Regions from separate parts of the Brevibacillus sp. M2.1A genome, predicted to be linked through region 1. Evidence: a T-box and tRNA genes for the amino acid it is inferred to sense, from the RefSeq annotation. Region 1 holds a T-box; the other holds one or more tRNA genes.

What was found. The T-box of region 1 lies ahead of thrS (threonine--tRNA ligase). A T-box ahead of a tRNA ligase gene usually reads a tRNA of that ligase, here a tRNA-Thr.
Region 2: it encodes a tRNA-Thr, which carries the amino acid that the T-box ahead of thrS (threonine--tRNA ligase) is inferred to sense. The anticodon was not compared.

The regions. Positions count from the first base shown of each region.
Region 1 covers NZ_JABSUY020000001.1:2,241,452-2,244,867, reverse strand. The annotation lists gene thrS (threonine--tRNA ligase) at 96-2,009, opposite strand; T-box leader at 2,070-2,305, opposite strand; gene ytxC (putative sporulation protein YtxC) at 2,331-3,251, opposite strand.
Region 2 covers NZ_JABSUY020000001.1:3,341,768-3,345,183, forward strand. The annotation lists gene HP567_RS16585 (hypothetical protein) at 57-299, shown strand; gene HP567_RS16590 (C40 family peptidase) at 377-1,285, opposite strand; tRNA gene HP567_RS16595 (tRNA-Asp) at 1,463-1,539, shown strand; tRNA gene HP567_RS16600 (tRNA-Thr) at 1,582-1,657, shown strand; tRNA gene HP567_RS16605 (tRNA-Leu) at 1,665-1,751, shown strand; gene HP567_RS16610 (NAD(P)/FAD-dependent oxidoreductase) at 1,931-2,977, shown strand; gene HP567_RS16615 (VanW family protein) at 3,136-3,416, shown strand, end outside.

The DNA of each region.
Region 1 (3,416 bases):
TTTTACCCTACATCCTTTTCCCGTTCTTTTTTCCAAGTAAACGTATAATAAAAAAGCCGCCCGAAAATTCAGGGCGGCTCTACTTCTATGTGCTATTACTTCATTTCATTGATTTCAGCGCGGATTTTTTCAACAAATGCATCCACTGTCATCGCGCCTTCATCGCCCACTCCGCGTTTGCGGACGGACAGTGTACCGTCAGCCACCTCTTTTTCACCGATGACCAGCATGTACGGGATTTTTTCAACTTGTGCTTCACGGATTTTGTAGCCGATTTTCTCATTGCGGCCATCCAGCTCTACACGAATGCCAGCTTGTTGCAGTTTTTCTCTTACTTGTTCTGCATATGGCATGTGCACTTCACTGATGTTCATGATGCGTGCTTGGATTGGTGTCAGCCAAATCGGGAATGCACCTGCGTAGTGCTCGATCAGGATACCAATGAAACGCTCCATGGAGCCGTACATCGCACGGTGCAAGACAACCGGACGGTGCTTCTCGTTGTCTTGACCAACATAAGTCAGGTCAAATTTCTCAGGCATTTGGAAGTCCAGTTGGATCGTTCCACATTGGTGACGGCGTTTCAGCGCGTCGGTAATTTGGAAGTCGATCTTCGGTCCGTAGAACGCACCGTCTCCGTCTTTGATTTCATAGGCCATACCGAGCTCTTCCAACACTGTTTTCAGAGAGCTTTCCGCTGCTTCCCACAGCTCATCAGAGCCCATGGAATCTTCCGGACGAGTGGATAGAGCCACACTGTATTCGAAGCCAAATACCTTGTAGATGCTGTCAATCAAAGTGATCATGCCTTTGATTTCGCTCGCGATCTGATCTGGACGGACAAATACGTGCGCGTCATCCTGGCAGAAGGTCCGCACCCGCAGCATTCCATTCAGGGCTCCGGAGTATTCATGGCGGTGAACTTGCCCGAACTCGGAGTAACGGATCGGCAGGTCGCGGTAAGAGTGCATCTCGTTTTTATAGATCAGCATGTGACCTGGGCAGTTCATTGGCTTCAAGGCGTAAGTCGCGTTGTCTACTTCAGAGAAGTACATGTTCTCTTTGTAGTGATCCCAGTGACCGGATTCTTTCCAGAGACGCTCGTTCATGAGGAAAGGAGAGCGCACTTCTGTGTATTGTGCCAATTGTTGCAGACGGCGGGAGAATTGCTCCAGCTCGTTGCGAACAGTGAAGCCTTTTGGCAGATAGAACGGCATACCCGGTGCTTCCTCGGAGAACATGAACAAGCCCAGTTCTTTCCCCAATTTGCGGTGATCCCGCTTTTTCGCTTCTTCGATGAAGTGCAGATATTCATCCATGTCTGCTTTTTTCGGCCAAGCTGTACCGTATACGCGTTGCAGAACTTGGTTTTCTGCTTTTCCGCGCCAGTATGCACCTGCCACGCTCATCAGCTTGAATGCTTTGATGTAGCCAGTAGACGGCAAGTGCGGTCCACGACAGAGGTCGAAAAATTCGCCTTGCTCATACAGCGTAATAGTCGCATCCTCTGGCAGGTCGCGAATCAGTTCCAGCTTCAGGTGATCGTTCAGTTCTTGGAAAATCGCAGTTGCTTCTTCGCGGCTTACGACTTTGCGGCGAATCGGCAGGTCTTCCTTCACGATTTTTTCCATTTCCGCCTCGATTTTGCCCAAATCCTCTGGGGAAAGGGAAACCGGAATATCCATGTCGTAGTAGAAGCCATCTTCGATCACAGGACCGATTCCAAACTTCACTTCAGCGCCGTAAATGCGTTTTACCGCTTGAGCAAGCAAGTGAGCTGTACTGTGGCGGTATACTTCCAATCCGTCAGCAGAATCGAGGGTAACGATTTCAATCGCTGCGTCATCTGTGAGTTCTGTGTACAGATCGACAACCTTGCCATCTTTTTTACCAGCTACTGCCTTTTTCTTCAGGCTAGAGCTAATGGAGCCTGCGATGTCCTCGATCGTAATCCCAGCGTCGTATTGACGAACGGCTCCATCTGGGAAAGTAACATGAATTTGTGCCACTGTGGATTCTTCCTTCCTGTATCTTGTTTGGTTGAGAAAATAAAAAAACACTCATCCCCAAAAAGGGACGAGTGTGTTCTCGCGGTACCACCCTACTTCAAGTCTGTTCACAAAAACAGACTCCTCATTCCATGTAACGGTATTTAACCGGCATACCGATAGTAAAAGCCTACGCTTCGTTCCCGGCAGCTACTCGAAGGTGGTAGATCAATAACAGTACGCAGCGAGCTTCCAGCCTGTGACCCGCCTCTCTAAAGCGTCCTTACTATTGTCCGTGTCCTTCTCATCGTATTTATAAGCAATGTAAAGTTGTTGTTGCTATTATAGTTTAGAGGGATTATTCCCGTCAAGTACACGTCTCTCGGATAGGCAAAGCGAACAAGAGTGGCAAGTAATAAGCCGACCGTCAAAAATACTGCGGATCGTCTGTACAAGCCCAGGCTTTTCCGAAGCCAAATGGAGCACGATACTCTCAGGAGCCAGTGTAACCAAAGCACTGACCAAATAATCTTCGTCCCTGCATTTTTGTTCGTCCATGTTCAGAACGGTATCCAACTGTTCAAGCCAAAGACGATCCCCTTTTTTATCATAAAGATGGAAAGGTTTGTCCACACTAGGAACGACATGAACGATTTCCTGCTTGGTTTCCTGTACAGCAATGAAATAGCGCAACAGCTCGACAAACTCTTGATATTGCTTGTCTTCCAGATATTCATCAATACCAGTTTCCACGAGTTCGAATAACTCGTTCCAGTGCTCCTGCAATCGAAACCGGATGAAACCCAAAACGTTTATCGTTCGCTCCGACTCCAGATAGGTGAAAACTTTGCGATATACGTTTGCCTTGCGTGTTGTCGCCGTTAACAGTTCCCTGCCATCTAGCTCGATTTCTTGGCACATGCGTTGAATATAAGGGAAAATCTCCGCCCACTCGGTTTCCATCTGTTCGGCTGCGAGTAAGTCAGTGGCCATTTCTTCCATAATTTTCGGTTCCTTCACCTGAATGACCCATTCGGCTAATGTAAGAGCAACGAAGGCTCTCGCCCATTCGATGGTCTGCGCGTCATACTCACTCTCACACCAGCTTTGAAAGTAGAACAAGAGGTATCCATTCTCTTCTTGCTCCCTGTATGTAATGCGCACCGGTGCAGTGTTGACCCGCTCCGTCATCTCATTTACGATAGTCCGATACGTGTCACAATGCTCAGGGACATTCTCCAGCAATACGCGAAACGTCTGCATAACCATCCCCCCAACCGCCATTGTAGTTACAGTATATGTCCCGTCAGGAGCGATATACTTTTAAACGGTTGGAAACTCAGGGAAGGTTGCAGGTAAAAAGTTCCTGATTAAAAACCCAAAAACGCTTCCCTGCCAAATTCCCTTTGTAAGGAGGGGCAGAGAAGC
Region 2 (3,416 bases), 1.1 Mb from region 1:
GCGCATAGGGAACAGAGGGGAAGGAGAAAGTAAGAAAAAACAGATGAGGTGATTACGTGGTAAACGGATTGCAGTTACTCGACCTATTACGGGAAACGGAGAACAAGATGCTGCATTTACATAGAGCCATCGACAGAGTAAGCAGCGAGCCGGATTTCAAGGAATCTGTCAGTGTTCTTACCGTAGTCGTTCGCGATTATCAACTCCAACTCGACAAAATGAAGCAAGCGTTGGGCAAAATCGAAATCGGAGGGCAACAACAACAGAATCAGCAGGCCCATAATAACGAAATACATTAAGCACAAAAAAGACAAACAGCCCTCGACCTGCTGTAAAAGCAGAGAGGGCTGTTGTTTGCTTATTTGTGTAGGAAAGCTTACTGGAAATTAGCGTAACGCTTCACGCCGTAAAACGGGTAGAGCTTATGCATGTATTCGACTTTGCCATAACGAACATCTTCGCCATTCGCATGCACGATTGCCCCATTACCCAGATAGATCGCTACGTGAGACACGCGTCCTTTGCCAAGCGAATCGTAGAACAAGAGGTCACCAGGCTGTGCTTGATCCAATGATACTTCTTGACCACCACGGAATTGATCTTCAGAAGTGCGCGGAAGTGTAACCCCAAGCTGCTCAAAAACGTATGAAGTAAAGCCACTACAATCAAAGCCATTCGGAGTAGTTCCGCCTAAGACGTATGGTGTATTAAGCAATGGTTCAAAAATTTCCTTCAAACGACCCAGATCTTCTGCATTTACCTCGGCAGGCAGCGAAACGGTAGAAGTGAGGTTTGGACTTAGGAACTCTGTAGAAACGTATGCTTCACGATCTTCGAATTCGATTTTCGTCCATTCACTACCCGTCTCTACGACTTCTACAATAGAACCGAATCGTAGCTTGCCTAATACTTTTGCGTCAGTCGAAGGCTTTTTACGAACATTCAGCACGTCACCAGTGACGCGGGCTTTTTCACCAGCTGTTAGTTCTTTAGACTCAGTGGTAGCGTTATCATTCTGATTGACAGCTACATCGGAAGGAGTGTCAGTCGCAATGGAGCCAGAAGTGTTTTCACCATGAATAGACAATGTTTGTCCAATTGACAATCTATCATCATTCAGTTGGTTCCATTGAATGAGTTGTTCCACTGATACTTGATGCTCGCGAGCGATTTTGCTCAGCGTATCACCTGCTGATACCACATATGCCGATGAGGAAGCATGGGCAGCAGTAGGCAGCAGAGTGAAGAGGGCGAGGAAGGTGAGTAGCCTCGAAGTCTTTTTCATGTCATCGTCTCCACCAATCTACTAAAATCTGCATATCTAGCTAAAATTCTATCGGATTTTGCTTGGTAAATCTATGAAAAAAATAATCTTTATTTTATTTTTTAAAAACTATTGCATCACGAGATAGGATCGTGCTATATTACAGAAGTCGCCGCGAGATGGAGACAAAAACCACATGGAGCTGTGGTGAAGTTGGAGTTCACGCCGGTCTGTCACACCGGAGGTCGCGGGTTCGAGTCCCGTCAGCTCCGCCATTCTTTTACGAGAATGTGCGAATTTAATAGTTTTTCTAATGTGCCGGTATAGCTCAATTGGTAGAGCACCTGACTTGTAATCAGGGGGTTGTGGGTTCAAGTCCTATTGCCGGCACCATTTTTATGCGGTCGTGGCGGAATTGGCAGACGCGCTAGATTCAGGTTCTAGTGGTGGCAACACCGTGGAGGTTCAAGTCCTCTCGACCGCACCATATGGCAAACAACAGGTTCGTACATTAGCTGATGAAGCTAATGACGAGCCTTTTTATTTTTCTTGCATGTTGAATCCTCCTCCATTTTCCATTACAATCACATTATGATAATGAATCTCATTTTCACTATCGTTTTTGATGATTCATAAACAAACAAGAAAGACAGTGGAGGGGTAGTTGTGGGAGAAAAGTTGGAGCTGTTTGATGTAACCATTATCGGCGGTGGCCCTGCGGGGATGTACGCTGCCTTTTATAGCGGAATGCGCGATATGAAGACAAAACTCATTGAAGCGAAAGAAGAACTCGGTGGACGAATGTTGATCTATCCAGAAAAAATGATCTGGGATGTAGGCGGTGTACCACCACAGTTATGTGAAAAGCTAATTGCCAATCTGGTACAACAAGCAAAGACGTTTGATCCTACCATCGTCTTAGGTGAGGCGATCATTGGATTAGAGCCACAAGAAGATGGAACTTACATACTCGTTGCAAAATCGGGGAGACGACATTGGACCCGCACGATCATATTGGCTTTGGGTCGAGGTATTTTGAAGATGGCAAAGCTGGAGATCGAAGGAGCCGAGCGCTACGAGGTGACAAATCTTCATTATACGGTGCAGGAACTGGAGCCATTCCGTGGGAAGCATGTCCTCATCTCAGGGGGCGGGGACTCCGCGGTCGATTGGGCAAATGAACTGGTACAAATCGCAGCATCCGTCACTATCGTGCATCGCCGAGATGTATTTGGAGGACATGAGCGGAATGTAAAGCGCATGAAAGAGTCCTCTGCGATCGTTCGTACGCCATATGCGGTCACGCAATTGCAAAGCTCAGACAAAGAAACGATCGATAAAGTGACGATACGTCATCTGGAGACAGACGAGACAGAGCAAATCGATGTAGACGCCATTATTGTCAATCACGGATTGAAGGCCGATTTCACTGGAATTAACGAGTGGGGCTTGGACATGGATGAGTGGAACGTGTTTGTCAGTCCTCGTCTGGCAACGAATCTGCCAGGGATTTTTGCGGCGGGAGATTTTGCTAGCTTTGACAGCAAGATTACGCTGATTGCGGGAGCATTCACCGATGCGGCTGTGGCTGTAAATAGTGCCAAATTGCATATTGACCCGGTAGCAGACCGAATGGCGTACGTTTCTTCTCATAACCAGCGCTTTAAAGAAAAGAACAAAGCCCTTGGGGTTATCGATGAGGACGACGAGTAGAATTGATGTAGGACAAAAAGCCCAACATTTGCAGGTTGATCGTCGCTTTTCCCATACGTTACATTGTAAGAGGCAAGGTATAAAAATATTGACAGTCTATATAAATAGGGAACTCCGCGTCAGCAAATCGATCAACAAATATGGGAGAGGAAGTAGAAATGAAGAAAGTTCGGCATTGGCCGATCACTATGGCGATTGTAGCCCTTGTGTTCTCGCTCGGTATGAACTATGCCCCTGAGCATGCAATGGCATTACAAGTAGACCACCGGTTATCTCCTGCTATCGAGTTGCAGGATAAGTTACAGGAAAAGTATGTGGAGAAGATGGGCCTCAAGGAAGAGGAGGTTCTTGGCTTTTATTACTCATCGATGAAAGACAGCACAGATGCTCGTAAACATAACATCAAGCAAGCATTGAGCAAGATTCATAATGAAAAAAT